DNA from 2 places in the Stenotrophomonas sp. GL_111 genome. Region 2 is predicted to be linked to the other one. Evidence: riboswitches for the same ligand, from Rfam matches in the RefSeq annotation. Region 2 holds a riboswitch; the other holds the start of a gene.
What was found. A riboswitch is a leader RNA that binds a small molecule or an ion and turns the genes downstream of it on or off. The one in region 2 is predicted to bind glycine.

Region 1 (7,867 bases), 730 kb from region 2:
GATGCGTTGATCCGGGCCCTCGGTCTTCATGTTGGCCACGTCGGGCGCGGCGAAGACCATGCGGGTCAGTGATGGAGAAAGCGTGGTGCGCTGCTTGAGCGCGACGTCGAACAGGCGGTAGGTCTGCTGTGCAGCCATGCAATCACCCTGGGTTGCGGCGGACATGAAGTCCGCAGGGGGAAGTGTTGGCTGTCGTGGTGCACGAACTGGCTGGTGAAGCCACAGGATACGCCGCGCATCGGCAATGGCAATGCGCGCATCGCCACGATTGCAGTGCCTGCAAGCGTGGCGTGTGCGGTGTTCATTCGGCGCTGGCGACAGCCTCGCGGCGGCGTTCGCAATGCCGTTCCCAGTACCAGAACGTGGCCCCCAGCGCGAAGAAACCGGCATAGCCGAAGGCCAGGTGCACCGGGTTGCTGCTGAGCATCGGCGACAGTACGCCGGCCACCACGGTGTTGATCATCAGCTGGATGAACATCTGCATCGACGAGGCCAGGCCGCGCTGATGCGGGTACATGTCCAGCACCGCCAGGGCCAGAATCGGGAAGATCATCGCCATGCCCACGCCGCCCACGAAGATCGGCATCACCGCCCACGGCAGCGCGATTTCCGGCACCGACAGCACGTAGCCGATGTTCAACAGTGCCGACAGCGCGCACAGCAGGAAGCCGATCGCGATCTGTCGCTGCGGCAGCATTTTGCCGGCCATGCGCCCGGACAGGTACGAGCCCAGGGTCATGCCGCCGATGGTGGGAATGAACAGCCAGGCGAAGCCACCCTCGCCCAGATGCAGATGCTGCATCACGAACACCGGTGCCGAGGCGATGTACAGGAACACGCCGGAGAAGTTAAGGCCCCCGGCCGCGGCCAGCCGCAGCAGGCGCGGGTTGGAGCCGATGCGCAGGTAGCTGCGCAGCAGCGAGCGCAGCGACATCGGCGTGCGCGCTTCCACCGGGTGGGTCTCGGGCAGCCACTTGGCAGTGGCCACCAGCAGCACCACCGAGAACAGCACCAGGAACCAGAAGATCAGCGGCCAGTTGCCGCCGCCCAGCAGGATCCAGCCGCCGATGATCGGCGCGATGGCCGGGGCGATGCCGAAGATCATCGAGACCTGGCTCATCAGCCGCTGCGCGTCGGCGCCATGGAACAGATCGCGGATCACCGCGCGGCCCACGATCATGCCTACACCGGCCGAGACACCCTGCAGCGCACGGAACACCAGCAACGTGGTCAGGTCCGGCGACAGTGCGCAGCCGATCGAGGCCACGAAGAACAGCCCCAACCCACCCAGAATCACCCGGCGGCGGCCGAACGCATCCGACAGCGGGCCGTGCGCCAGGCTCATCAGGCCGTAGAACAGCAGGTACACGCTGATGGTCTGCTGCACCGCCACCTGGTCCACCTGCAGGCGCTCACCGAGCAGCAGGAAGGCCGGGAAGATGGTGTCGATCGAGAACGGGCCGAACATCGCCAGGCCTGCGAGCAGCAGGGCCAGGCGGCGGGTCGAAGGCGAGGCGGGCGTCATGCGGGCTTCCGTCAGGGCCATGCGCGAACGCACGGCGGGCGCCCGCCCGGAACGGGCAGCGCCAGATGAATACGAGGGTCCGTCGATCATAGGCCTTCGCCCGGCGCGGCACCATGCCCGCGGCCACATTCCGGGGCCTGCGCCGGCCCTCATTCATGTGGCATAGGGCCGTTGCCGGCAAAGCCGCTGGGCTATAATCGCCGGGCTACATGGTGGGAGAAGCGGACACCCGCTGCCGAAGGCGCAACGCCCGTAATCGCTCAGGCCCGATACCACCCGCATCAAAACTCTGGAGAGACCGGCAAAATCCGGCGCCGAAGGGGCACGAAGCACGCAGATGCGCGCTTTTAAACTCTCAGGCAAAAGGACAGAGGGGCACCCAGGAAGACCGCAAGGTCCGGTGGTTCGCGCGCGCCTGCGCCGCACCCCGGCCAAGCCGACTTCCGAACGTGCGTGCCCACTCTTCGAGATGCCTGCCATGTCCCAGAACACTCCTTCCCTGCGCGAGCTTGAACACAGCCACGCGTTCGTCGAACGCCACATCGGCCCCAACGATGCTGAAATCGCGCAGATGCTCGACGTGGTCGGCCACGCCTCGCTGGACGCGCTGACCGATGCGATCGTCCCGGCCGGGATCAAGTCGCCGGCCCCGCTGGCGCTGCCCGAGTCGCTGACCGAAGTGCAGGCACTGGCCAAGATCCGCGCCATCGCCGACAAGAACCAGGTGTTCCGCACCTTCATCGGCCAGGGCTACTACGGCACGCTCACCCCGAACGTGATCCTGCGCAACGTGCTGGAAAACCCGGCCTGGTACACCGCCTACACGCCCTACCAGGCCGAGATTTCGCAGGGCCGCATGGAAGCGCTGATCAACTTCCAGACCCTGTGCGCCGACCTCACCGGCATGGAAATCGCCAACGCCTCGCTGCTCGACGAAGCCACCGCGGCGGCGGAAGCGATGACCCTGGCCAAGCGTTCGGCCAAGAGCAAGTCCGACACCTTCTTCGTGCACGACGCCGTGCACCCGCAGACGCTGGAACTGCTGCGCACCCGTGCCGAGCCGATGGGCATCGTGCTGCGCGTGGGCACCCCGGCCGAAGCGCTGGAAGCAGACAGCTACGGCGTGCTGCTGCAGTACCCGGACACCTTCGGCCATATCGGCGACTACAAGGCACTGGCCGATGCCGTGCACGCACGCGGCGGCCTGGTGGCCGTGGCTACCGACCTGCTCGCGCTGACCCTGATCGCCGCCCCCGGCGAATGGGGCGCGGACATCGTGGTGGGCAACTCGCAGCGTTTCGGCGTGCCGTTCGGCTTCGGTGGCCCGCACGCGGCCTTCATGGCCTGCCGCGACGCCTACAAGCGTTCGATGCCGGGCCGCCTGATCGGCGTCTCCGTGGACGCCCAGGGCAATGCCGCCTACCGCCTGACCCTGCAGACCCGCGAGCAGCACATCCGCCGCGAGAAGGCCACCTCCAACATCTGCACCGCGCAGGTGCTGCTGGCGGTGATGGCCTCGATGTACGCCGTGTACCACGGCCCGGACGGGCTGACCCGCATCGCGCGCCGCACCCACCGCCTGGCCGCGATCCTGGCCGGCGGCCTGCGCAGCGCCGGGGTGAATGTCGGCGAGCACTTCTTCGACACCCTGCACGTCAAGGACATCGACGCCAAGGCGATCCACGCCAAGGCCGCCGCGGCACGCATCAACCTGCGCGCGATCGACAGCGAAGCGGTCAGCATCAGCCTGGATGAAACCGCCACCCGTGCCGATATCGTCGCGCTCGGCGCGCTGTTCGGTGCCCGCGTCGATGTGGACGCGCTCGATGCCGCCACCGCCGATGCACTGCCGGCCGGCCTGGTGCGGACCAGCGCGTTCCTGACCCACCCGGTGTTCAACACCCACCACAGCGAACACGAACTGCTGCGTTACCTGCGTTCGCTGGCGGACAAGGACCTGGCCATGGATCGCACCATGATCCCGCTGGGCAGCTGCACCATGAAGCTCAACGCCACCGCCGAAATGATCCCGGTGACCTGGCCGGAGTTCGCCAACATCCATCCGCTGGCCCCGGCCGACCAGGCCACCGGCTACAAGGAACTGATCGACGGGCTGGAAGCGATGCTGGTGGAATGCACCGGCTACGACGCCGTCAGCCTGCAGCCGAACTCCGGCGCGCAGGGCGAGTACGCCGGCCTGCTGGCAATCCGCGCGTATCACCGCTCGCGCGGCGAAGGCCATCGCGATGTCTGCCTGATCCCGGATTCGGCGCACGGCACCAACCCGGCCTCGGCACAGATGTGCGGCATGAAGGTGGTGGTCACCAAGACCGACGCCAACGGCAACGTCGATGTCGAGGACATCCGCGTCAATGCCGAGAAATACGGCGACCGCCTGGCCGCGCTGATGATCACCTACCCGTCCACGCATGGCGTGTTCGAGGAAGAGGTGGTGGAGATCTGCGAGATCATCCACAAGCACGGCGGCCAGGTGTACACCGACGGCGCCAACATGAACGCCCTGGTCGGCGTGGCCAAGCCCGGCAAGTGGGGCTCGGACGTGTCGCACCTGAACCTGCACAAGACCTTCTGCATTCCGCACGGCGGCGGCGGCCCGGGCGTGGGCCCGTGCGCGGTCAAGTCGCACCTGGCGCCGTTCCTGCCCAAGGTGCTGGGCGGTGAAGGTGACGTGGGCATGGTCAGCGCGGCCAGCTTCGGCAGCGCCTCGATCCTGCCGATCAGCTGGATGTACATCACCCTGATGGGCACCGCCGGCCTGCGCAAGGCCACCCAGGTGGCCCTGCTCAACGCCAACTACATCGCCAAGCGCCTGGCCCCGCACTTCAAGACCCTGTACACCGGCCGCAACGGGCTGGTGGCACACGAGTGCATCCTGGACGTGCGTCCGCTGGAGAAGACCTCCGGCATCGCCGCCGAGGACGTGGCCAAGCGCCTGATCGACTTCGGCTTCCACGCCCCGACCCTGAGCTTCCCGGTCGCCGGCACGCTGATGGTGGAACCGACCGAGAGCGAATCGCTGCACGAACTGGATCGCTTCATCAACGCTATGATCCAGATCCGCGAAGAAATCGCCGCGATCGAAGACGGCCGCCTGGACCGCGAGGACAACCCGCTCAAGCACGCCCCGCACACCGCCACCGCGGTGTCGGCCAGCGAGTGGGCGCATGCCTACCCGCGCGAACTGGCCGCCTTCCCGCTGGCCAGCCTGCGCCAGCAGAAGTACTGGCCGCCGGTGGCGCGCGTGGACAACGTGTATGGCGACAAGAACGTGATGTGCGCCTGCATCCCGGTGGATGCGTACAAGGAAGACGAGGGCGTGGAGGTCTGAGCCTCCCCGCCCGGTAAATGAAAACGGCCCGCGCAAGCGGGCCGTTTTCATTTCAGGTATCGCTCTGTGTGCCGACCAACGGTCGGCACCCACCGGTCACTCGGTGCGGCGGTTGGCACGCACCCGGCGCGCGATTTCACTGGTGGCCGCGATCACCGCGGTCAGTGCCGCCATCGACAGGAACTGCAGGCGGGTGTGGCTCTCGGACAGCAGCAGGCCGAAGATCAGCGCCAGCACGGCCAGGCCGATCACGGTCAGATACGGATAGCCCGCCATGCGGAACGGCAGGCGGGTGCCGTCGCGGTTGGCACGGTGGCGCAGGATCAACTGCGACAGCAGCGAGATGGTCCACACCAGCAGGCAGGTGGAGCCGACGATGTTGAGCAGCACCGGCAGCACCTTGTCCGGGAACACCAGCTCCATCACCGTGGCCGCGAAGCCGAACAGCACGCTGGCCAGTACCGCGATGATCGGCACCTGGCGCGGGTCGGTCCAGCCCAGCACCGCCGGTGCCTCGCTGCGCTGTGCCAGCGAGTACATCATGCGCGAGGCGCCGTAGAGATTGGCGTTGAGCGCGGACAGCAGCGCGATCACCGCGATCAGGGTGATCGCCGTTGCCGCACCCGGAATATTGGCCACCTGCAGCACGGCTGCGAACGGCGACTTCAGCGACTCGCTGGTCCACGGCACCACGGCGATGATCACGCTCAGCGAGCCGATGTAGAACACCAGGATGCGCCAGGCCACGGTGCGGATGGCACGCGCGATGCTGCGCTCGGGATCTTCGGTTTCGGCCGCCGCCACCGCCACGATCTCGGTACCGCCGAAGGCGAACACCACCACCAGCAGTGCCGCGCCGATGCCGGCCAGGCCCTTGGGCGCGAAGCCGCCGTGCTCGGTGAAATTGCGCAGCCCCGGCGAGGCCACGTCCGGCAGCCAGCCCATCAGCAGCGCGATGCCGATCAGGATGAAGCCGACGATGGCGGCCACCTTGAGGATCGCGAACCAGAATTCAAACTCGCCGAAGTTCTTCACCCCGAGCAGGTTGATCGCGGTGAAGAACAGCATGAAGGCCAGTGCCGCCATCGGGACCGGTACCGCCGGCCAGACCGTGGCCAGCAGCCCGGCTGCACCGACCGCTTCGGCGGCGATCACGATCACCAGCTGCACCCACCACAACCAGCCCACCGTGGCTCCGGCGGTGGCGCCCATGGCATCGGCGGCATACACCGAGAACGCCCCGCTGGTCGGCTTGGCCGCGGCCATCTCGCCCAGCGCGTTCATCACGATGATCACCAGTGCACCGGCAACCAGGTAGGACAGCAGCACCGCCGGTCCGGCCGCCTGCACGCCCACGCCGGAGCCCAGGAACAGGCCGGCGCCGATCGCGCTGCCCAGCCCCATCATGATCAGCTGGCGGGGCTTGAGCGCGTGCCCGAGGCGGGCGTCGGCAGGCGGAGTGGCGGTGGCCGGGGTCTGGGATGCGGGCATCGGGATCGCAAGCGGGCAACAGGTGCGACACCATACCCTGAGCACCCGGCGACGGCATAGGCCGGAAGACCCGGGCCGGGAGTCAGGCCTCGGCGCGGGCGCCGATCTGGGCCCGGTAGGCGCGCGGGGACTGGCCCACCTCGGCCTTGAACTTGCGGGTGAACGCGCTCTGGTCGGTGAACCCGCAGGCCTGGCCGATGCTGGCCACGGTATCCGGGCCGTGCAGCAGGTGCACCGCCATCTGGATGCGCAGGCGGGTGAGCACCTGCTGGGGGGTCATCTGGAACACCTTGCGGAAGGTCCGCTCCAGCTTGGACAGCGAGAACCCGGTGATGTCCAGCAGGGTCTGCATGCGCACGTTCTCGGCGTAGTGCGCGTTCAAGTGCGCCAGCGCCAGCCGCAGCTGTTCGTACTGGGTGCCCAGGCTGTCCTTCTGGCCCAGATCGCGCGAGATGCCGATCAGGCCGCGCACCTGCCCTTCCACCAGCAACGGGCGCTTGCAGGTCAGGCACCAGCCCGGTTCGCGGTTGGCGAACAGGTGCAGCTCCATCAGGTTCTCGATCACCTTGCCGGCCAGCACCTGCTCGTCCTGGGTGGCGTAGTCGGCGCCGAGCCCGGTCGGGTAGATCTCCGCCGCGGTGCGCCCGATCACCTCCTTGCGCGACTTCAGCCCCAACCGCCGCAGCATGGTCTGGTTGATGTGCGTATAGCGCCCGTCGCAGTCCTTCATGAAGAACAGCACATCGGGAATCGCATCGAACAGGGCTTCGATGTCGGCAGGTTCAACGCGCATGTGGCGACAGGACACAGGTGGGCACCCCTGCAAGGATACCCGCCCTGCCCCGCATGACCCAGCGGTGCTCACCCCGGGTCGTGGCTGGCGGAAGCCGGGTCACCCCGCGTAGGCCGGCAATGCCTTGTAGTTGCAGTCCAACCCGCCACCGGAAAGTGCTTCGATGCGGGGGCAGGCGCGCAGGCGGGTCACCCGGCTGGGCGCCACCGCGACGAAATCCATGCCGTCGAAGTACACACACCAACGGCTGCCACATTCGAGCAGCATCCCCGGCTGGCGCCGATCCGCGCCGTCCAGGTACACCAGCACGAAGGCGCGTTGCTGGCGCTCCGGTGCGAACCACCGTTCGTATCGCAGGTGGGTGGCCTTGGCCCGCTGCTTCCCGGCGGCATCGCCCCAGAGCGGTGTGACAATCAGCACCAGCAGTCCCATCAGTACCAGGGTAGTGCTACCGGTCATTCGATCCAGCATCCCGACCGTGGCATCCAGACGACGGGATTCGTGTTGGCTGAGGCCACGTTCGCCAAAAACGCGGCGTTGGATCCCTCGGCGCAGCAGACGCGATTTCGCTGCCTGTCGCTGCACCCAACCCCGCCGCCGCAATACGATCCATGCATACATGGCCGCGACGACAAACAGACCCATCAGCACGCCTCCCGCCAGCCCCATCGACAACGGCATGCGGGGGATGGGCAGTGCATGCAAGCCC
Region 2 (7,867 bases):
CAGCGGCGCGGTCACCGCACTGGTGGTCACCCCCGGGCTGGCGCCCGGATACAGCGTGGTGATCTGGATGATCGGGTAGTCCACCTGCGGCAGCGCGGCCACCGGCAGCAGCCGGTAGGCCATCACGCCGGACAGCAGCAGCGCCACCATCAGCAGCGTGGTGGCCACCGGGCGTTCGATGAAGGGGCGCGAGAGGTTCATGCGCCGGTCCGCGGCGGGTCCTGCGCCTTGTCGCTGTCGGCCACCACCTCGACCTTGGCGCCATCGCGCAGGCCATCGATGCCTTCCACCACCACCCGCTCACCCGGCGTGAGGCCATCGCGTACCGACACCCGCTCGCCATCGGCCGGGCCCAGCACCACGTTGCGCAGGTGCGAGGTCGCATCGGCCGCGATCACGTACACATAGCTGCCCTTGCTGCCGAACTGCACCGCTGCGTTGGGAATCACCACCGCATCGCTGCTGCTCACCTGCAGGCGGATGTTGACGAACTGGTTGGGGAACAGCGCTTCATCGGCGTTGTCGAACTGCGCACGCAGCTTCAGCGTGCCGGTGGCGGTATCGATGCGGTTGTCCAGGCTGGACAGCACGCCATCGCCCAGTGCCTGCCGTTCTTCGCGATCCCACGCTTCCACGGTCAGCTGCGGGTTCGCGCGCGCGGCGGTGACCACGGCCGGCAGGTCCGGCTCGGGTACGGTGAACAGCACGCTGATCGGGGTGGTCTGGGTGATCGTGGCCAGCGGCTCGGTATCGCCACTGCGCACCAGGTTGCCGACATCGACATTGCGCAGGCCCATGCGCCCGGCGACCGGCGCGGTGATGCGGGTGTACTGCAGCTGCAGGCGCGCTTCGTCCACGGCGGCCTGGTCGGTCTGGCGGCGGCCCTGCAGCTGGCGCACCTTGCTCTGCTGGTCGCTCAGGTCCTGCGCCGAGACGAAGTGCTGGCGCTGCAGCTCGCTGAAGCGCTGCAGTTGGCGCTGCGCGTTTTCCAGTTCGGCCAGGTTCTGCTGCTGGGTGCCCAGCGCCCGCGCCAGCTGCACCTGGAAGGGACGCGGATCGATCTCGGCGATCAAGGCGCCGGCCTGGACGTGCTGGCCCTCGCTGAAGCTCAACCGCAGCAGCTCGCCATCCACGCGGCTGCGCAGGCTCACCGTCTGCAGCGGGGTGACGGTGCCCAGTGCCTTGAGCCGCACCACCAGGTCTTCGCGCACCACCGTGGCTACCCGCACCGGCGTCGCGTTGGCGGCCGGCGCGGCCTCGGCGGCGGGGCCGGGGGCCAGCACGCGCCAAGCAAGAGCGGCAGCGGCCAGCACGGCCACGATCAACAGCGGTTTGGACAGACGGCGGGTACGCGAGGGCGAGGGCGGGGGCAGTGGGGCAGACATGGGGCATCCTGCGCACCCATCCATTGATCGGCGCGTCCATGGGGTGCCGGCCCGTGGGGGCAGGCGAGACGAAGTGGGGATGTCTGGCGGGGCCGCTGGTCGAATGCCGCAGCGTGGCTGGATACCGCCCGGGCGGGCGGGTCGCCATGGTACCCCGCGCGGTTGCCAAAGCTCACATGCCCTTGGTCATGGAGCAGACGCTACGCGGCATTGAACGTTGCGTTCAATGCACCTCGTCGCGATACACGAACTTGGGCATTTCCCATTTGAAGTGGATGGCCAGCAGGCGGAACGCGAAACCACCGCCCAGGCACCACAGCGTGGCCGCATTGAGCGACACCCCCAGCTCGAGCAAGGCCAGGTAGGCCGCACCGGTGAGCAGGGTGATCACCGCATACAGTTCCTTCTGGAAGATCAGCGGCACCTCGTTGCACAGCACGTCGCGCAGCACGCCGCCGAAGGCACCGGTCAACATGCCCGAAATCAGCACGATCGGCGCGGCGTGGCCGGCCTCGCGCGCCACCGCGCAGCCGATCAGGGTGAAACAGATCAGCCCCAGCCCGTCCAGCACCAGGAAGGTGCGGCGGAAGTGGTGCATCCAGCGCGCCACCCAGGTGGCGATCAACGCCGCGCAGATGGTGAAGCCCAGGTACTCCGGGTGCTTCACCCAGCCCAGCGGATAGTGCCCAAGCACGATGTCGCGCAGCGAGCCGCCGCCGAGCGCGGTGACGCAGGCGATGATGACCACGCCGAACAGGTCCATCCGCCGCCGCCCGGCGGACAGCGCGCCGGTCATGGCTTCGGCGGAAATGGCGATGAGGTAGATCAGGGAGAGCAGCATGGGGGGGCTCCGGGCACGGCAAGGCGGGAACGGAAGCACGCACGTGGCACGCCAGCGCCGCAGCACTGTCGTGGGGTGGTCCTCCGGTGCCGCTCCCGCTGTCCTTTTGCCTGAGAGTTCAGTGGCCAGGCCACGTGCCCCTTCGGCGGGTCATTGAAGACCTCTCTCCAGATCGGCGTGCTGGATGCATGGTTGGTGGCGTGTCGTGCCACCGGCCTGAGCGATTATGGGAGCCTGCGCCTTCGGCGGGCGCCAGCGCGGCGCCTCTCTCCTGCATCCGGGGCGGATTCTAACAGCCGCCGGGCTGCTGCCGGGGGATAATCCCGGTATGCCCGCTGAACCCACTCTCTGGTACCTGTACCTGCTGGAATGCCGAAACGGCAGCTACTACGCCGGAATCAGCAACGATGTGGCGGCACGCTTCCAGGCCCACCTGGCCGGTAAAGGCGCGCGCTATACCCGTGCCAACCCGCCGCTGAAGGTGCTGGCGATGCGCGCCTACCCGGACCGCGCCGCAGCCTCGAAGGCCGAATGGCAGCTCAAACGGCAGCCGCGCGGGCGCAAGCTGGCGTGGTTGCAGGCCGTCGAGGAATAGGCCTGCGACTGGTTCGGCGTCGCACGGTAGGCCACACTCGGCCATCACACCGGGAGGGAACCCGCATGTTCGACGGCCAACCACGCTTGCTCACCTTGGCGCGAGCTGCCCGACCCCTCGCGCCTGCGCCCGTGCGGCTGATGTTGATGTTGATGCTGATCATCGGGATGCCAGGTTGCACGGTCGAGCGGCCGCCAGCACTGCGCCACGGCGAGATCGCCAGTGCCGGTACGTTTGCCGTCCGGCACGCGCCCGATGCCATCGCTACGGCGCGGGTAAAGCTCGATCCCGCCAAGGTCCCGGTCGCGCTGAGGACGCTTGTCCCTCTGGCCGAGGACTGGGGCATCGGTGATGACGCGATCCGCGATGCACTTCAGGAACGTGTCAGCCAGGCGGAAAAAGATGCGTTGGCCCAGGCAGTGAATCCGCACAACGCGGCGATCACGGCCTGGCTGGACAGCCTGCCGCCGGCACAGCCGATGAGCGATGAAGCCGCGGCGTTCATGTATATGCAGCTGGGCCTGGTTGAAATGGGGTTGTTCGAGGAACTGCCCTGATCGAGAGTGCACCCGCCGTTCCGGCACTTGCCGGCGACCGGGCAATGGGTTCATCTACCGATTCACGCTCTGGACGACAGCCCACGATGACCACGCTTGCCCTGCTGTTCGCCCTGACCGCCGCGACGACGCCCGCCAGTGTTTCCGGCGCCATCGACCCGACCACGCGTGCGGCGATCGAAGCCACCTGTTTCGATTACGTCGACGGCCAGCTGGAAGGCGACCCGGCGCGCGTGGCGCGTTCGCTGCATCCAGACCTGGCCAAGCGCGCGATCCTGGGTGATACCCCGGACGAGCGCCTCGGCCTGCGCCGCATGTCGAAGGAAGAGCTGGTGTCGCTGACCCGGCAAGGTGCGTTGAAGACGCCCAAGGCGCAGTGGAACCGCAGTTGCACGGTGCTCGACGTGACCGGCAACGCCGCATCGGTACGGCTGGAGACGCCGTGGTTCGTGGACTACTTCCACATGGGCCGCTTCGGCGAGCGCTGGATCATCGTCAACGCACTCTGGTACAGCAAGCCGAAGTAAACGCCGCCGTGGACCCACTTCCGTGCGCATCGCGGTAACGCTAAGCTTGGTCGCGCCCGAAGGGCATACCAGGAGACAGGGACAAGGACAGGCCCGACACACGGGCACGGGACCACCGTGACAGCAGGACCCGCGCGATGTTCGCGCCGCGGCCCGCATGGCAGCAGATGCCTCAATCCGTTTTCATTTTCAGCGCGCTGCCGGCCCGTGCCGGCGGCGTGTGCGCAGACGCGGTGCCCGCACCGGGCCCCCGCAGCGCGACCGGCCCCCATCACCACAGGAAATCGTTTCCCATGTCCTTGAGCATCTTCGACATACATGCACAGCTGACCCAGCACTACGCCGACGACAACAGCGTGCGCGTGGAGCTGATCGAAGGCCTGACCCCGGCGGTCATGGTCGAGCTGGAAGAGTTCGGCGACCTGGACATCATCGTCGCCAGTTCGGGCGAGCAGATCGTGGTGTCCACCATTCTGGTGCCCGCCAGCCAGGTCAAGGACGTGGCCGGTCTCAACGCCGCCTGCATGCGCCTGAACCCGATCAACCCGCTGTCCAACCTGGGCATCACCACCGATGCGCACGGCGTGGAGAACTACGTGGTCTTCGGCGAGCTCTCCACCCGCTCGGGCATCGATGCGATCAACGAAGAAATCCAGGCGCTGGCCGCCAACACCATCGACGCAGTCGAAGCACTGCGCCCCTACTTCGACTGAGACCTGACCCGATGAGTATTTTTGGAAAGCTGGTGACCCTGTTCCGTGGCACCGCGCACGAGGCCGGCGAAAAGATCGTCGACGCCAAGGCGCTGACCATCCTGGACCAGGAGATCCGCGACGCTGCCACCCAGCTGGACCGCTCCAAGGTCGACCTGGCCAAGCTGATGGGCCAGTCCAAGCTGAGCGAGAACGAGATCGGCGCGCGCGACCGCAAGATCGCCGAGTACAGCCGCTACATCGAAGGTGCGCTGGGCAAGGGCGACGAAGCGCTGGCGATGCAGGTGGCCGAGAAGATGGCGCCGCTGGAAACCGAGCAGAACACCGCGCGCGAATCCAAGGGGCACCTGGACCAGAGCATCACCACGCTGCGCGCGACCATCTCCAAGACCGAGTCGCGCCTGAAGCAGATGCGCGCGCAGGTCGACCAGGTCAAGGCAACCGACACCGTGCAGCGTGCCCAGGCCGCGATTGCCGCGCGCCACTCCGGCACCAACAGCAAGATGTCCTCGGCGCTGGGTTCGCTGGAACGCATCAAGGCACGCCAGGCCCAGCAGGGCGCGCAGATGCTGGCCGCCGAAGAACTGGAAACCGATGCCGGCGACGGCGATCTGAACCGCAAGCTGGCCGCCGCCGGCCTGTTGGAGGATTCCTCCAGCGCCGCGGCGGTACTGGCGCGCTTCAAGCAGCCCAAGGCACTGCCACACGCACCGTCGGCACTGCTGCCGGGCACCGTGCCGGTTGCCGATGGCGATGTGCTGGTCGGCGTGATCACCCCCAGCGATCACCAGCGCTGACCCCCGAGGACTGCCATGTTCCTGATCCAGCGCCTGGCCAGCACGTTCCGCCAACACATTCGACGGATCAGCTGGCCGGTGCTGATGGCCGTGCTGGTGCTGCACCTGCTGGCCAGCTGGAGCCTGCTGGCGCTGGCCGGTGAGGACAAGCTCACCGCCTGGCAGTCCTTCCTCTATTTCTACGTCACCACCGCCACCACCATCGGTTTTGGCGACCTGTCCCCGGGCTCCACGGCCGGGCGCTTCATCACCGCGCTGTTCGTGATGCCGTTTGCAGTGGCGACCTTCGCCGCGACCCTGGCCAAATCGAGCAGCGCCCTGCTGGCATTCTGGAAGAGGCACCACATGGGCAAGATGGCGTACGACATGGCCGGCCACGCCGTCCTGGTCGGCTGGCGTGGGGCCGAATCCAACCGGCTGGTCGAGCTGCTGCTCACCGACACCGCCACCGACGACGAAGGCATCGTGATCGTCGCCGCCGGTCTGTCCGAACACCCGTATCCCAACCATGGCCTGGTGCGCTACATCGACGTGCCCAGCTATGCCGATCCCGGCGTGTATGCACGCGCATCGCTGGGCACCGCCGGGCGGGTGCTGGTGTATTGCCCGAACGATGACCAGGCGATCGCTGCCACCCTGGCGGTCGGTTCGCTGGCCCTGGCATGCCCGGTGGTGGCCTATTTCGAATCGGCCCCGCCGGCGCGGCTGGTGCTCACCCACTATCCGTCGATCGAGATCACCCGCCCGCTCACCGCCGACATCATGGCGCGTGCCGCGCAGGATCCCGGCACCTCGGCGCTGACCATGGACATGCTGTGCGCCGGCGACCAGGGCATGACCCACTTCAGCCTGGCCGTTCCCGAGGGCACGCCGCACGTGTTTGCCACCTTGATCGACGCCTTCCGGCAACAGCGCGCCAACCTGCTGGGCTATTGCCCCCAGGGCGGCACGCCGATGCTCAACCCACCCGAATCCACCCCCGTGCGCGCCGGTGATGTGCTGTATTACCTGCGCCACCAGCGCCTGGAACCGGCGCGTGTGTTCGCCGCTGCCACGCCGCGTACCCCCCTGGCGACTGCATGAGCTTCTTCGACAAACTGTTTGGAAAATCACCCGCGCGGCCTGCGATGCCGGTGCGCGATGCCATGACGTTTCCGCTGCCGCTGGGCCTGCGCATCGGCGCACGCATCACCTTCGACCGCACCATGTACCAGGTGGCCCCCGACGCGATGCTGGGCGAGTTGCCGGAGGGCTACCAGGGCATTCCCTGCATCGGCCAGATCGACCTGGGCGACGGCACCGTGCAGCACCGCTGCTACGTGGACGACGATGCCTACCTGATGGTGCAGACCGTCGGCGGCGATGTGGATGGGCTGATGGGCTTCAGCTTCGCCGAGACCGTCAACCCGCCCAACAAACAGGCCTTCCAGGACTTCATCCTGGGCCACGATCATCTTGGCGCGGCGGAGATCGAGTACGCCGGCAAACGCTGGCAGCGGCAGATCAACACCACTGCCAGCGGCCGCATTCCGCCGATGGTGTTCGATGAAACCCTCTACCGCTACGCACCGGCGCGCAAGGATGGCGACCTGACCCACTACGCCATGATGTACCAGCGCCACGTCGCCGAGCTGCACCGCGAGGAGTTCCTGCTGGTCACCGCCGAAGACAGCGGTCCCACCGAGTTCTGCATCACCTATGCGGTGGGCGTGGACCTCACCGTGGAAGACTTTCAGATCACCTGATCCGCGTTCCACCCCTCCCAACCCGCAAGGACTCACATGCAGTACGTCATCAACGGACAATCCTTCCTCGCGTTCTGCGCCTTCGCCGGCGTGGGCCTGCTGATCCTGCTGCTGGCCATCACCGTGGTGACGCTGGTGACTCCGCACAAGGAAATCACCCTGATCCGCCAGGGCAACAAGGCCGCCGGCATCGGCATGGCCGGTGCGATGGTGGGCCTGGCGCTGCCGCTCAACGCGGTGATCAGCAATTCGGTGTCGCTGCTGGATGCGGCCATCTGGGGCGGTATCGCCGCGGTGATGCAGCTGCTGGCCTTCGGCATTTCGCGCGCGGTCATCACCCGCCGTGGCCCGGACCAGATCGATGCCGGCAATGAAGCGGCCGGTTGGTTCTCCGCGGGCGTGGCCATTGCGGTGGGCCTGGTCAATTCCGCCGCGATGGTCCCGTAAGGAGCCGCCGATGAAGAAGCGTTCCTCCCACCTGCGCCTGACCCTGATGGTGGCCGCTGCACCGGCCGTGCTCCTGCTCAGTGGCTGCGAAGAGCCGGCCAACACCGGGCTGGTGCTGCAGACCGAATCGCAATGCGATTTCCAGACCGACGTGCCCAAGGAGCAGTGCCACGCCGGCTACCAGAAGGCGGTGGCCGAGCATCAGCGCGTGGCGCCGCAGTTTGCCGACCGCAACCAGTGCAACGATCAGTTCGGCGCCT

Region 1: another riboswitch for glycine. It lies ahead of gcvP (aminomethyl-transferring glycine dehydrogenase); the one in region 2 lies ahead of AC3IPM_RS17345 (trimeric intracellular cation channel family protein).

Annotation. Positions count from the first base shown of each region.
Region 1 covers NZ_CM174421.1:3,172,623-3,180,489, forward strand. Annotated here, with positions in the region: gene AC3IPM_RS14190 (siderophore-interacting protein) at 1-138, opposite strand, end outside; gene AC3IPM_RS14195 (multidrug effflux MFS transporter) at 302-1,525, opposite strand; glycine riboswitch at 1,805-1,906, shown strand; gene gcvP (aminomethyl-transferring glycine dehydrogenase) at 1,995-4,874, shown strand; gene AC3IPM_RS14205 (amino acid permease) at 4,971-6,365, opposite strand; gene AC3IPM_RS14210 (AraC family transcriptional regulator) at 6,448-7,158, opposite strand; gene AC3IPM_RS14215 (hypothetical protein) at 7,258-7,867, opposite strand, start outside.
Region 2 covers NZ_CM174421.1:3,899,959-3,907,825, reverse strand. Annotated here, with positions in the region: gene AC3IPM_RS17355 (MdtB/MuxB family multidrug efflux RND transporter permease subunit) at 1-201, opposite strand, end outside; gene AC3IPM_RS17350 (MdtA/MuxA family multidrug efflux RND transporter periplasmic adaptor subunit) at 198-1,385, opposite strand; gene AC3IPM_RS17345 (trimeric intracellular cation channel family protein) at 1,609-2,226, opposite strand; glycine riboswitch at 2,317-2,407, opposite strand; glycine riboswitch at 2,429-2,503, opposite strand; gene AC3IPM_RS17340 (GIY-YIG nuclease family protein) at 2,534-2,821, shown strand; gene AC3IPM_RS17335 (hypothetical protein) at 2,887-3,378, shown strand; gene AC3IPM_RS17330 (nuclear transport factor 2 family protein) at 3,465-3,905, shown strand; gene AC3IPM_RS17325 (DUF2170 family protein) at 4,199-4,618, shown strand; gene AC3IPM_RS17320 (PspA/IM30 family protein) at 4,630-5,415, shown strand; gene AC3IPM_RS17315 (potassium channel family protein) at 5,431-6,498, shown strand; gene AC3IPM_RS17310 (DUF2491 family protein) at 6,495-7,160, shown strand; gene AC3IPM_RS17305 (DUF350 domain-containing protein) at 7,197-7,607, shown strand; gene AC3IPM_RS17300 (DUF1190 domain-containing protein) at 7,618-7,867, shown strand, end outside.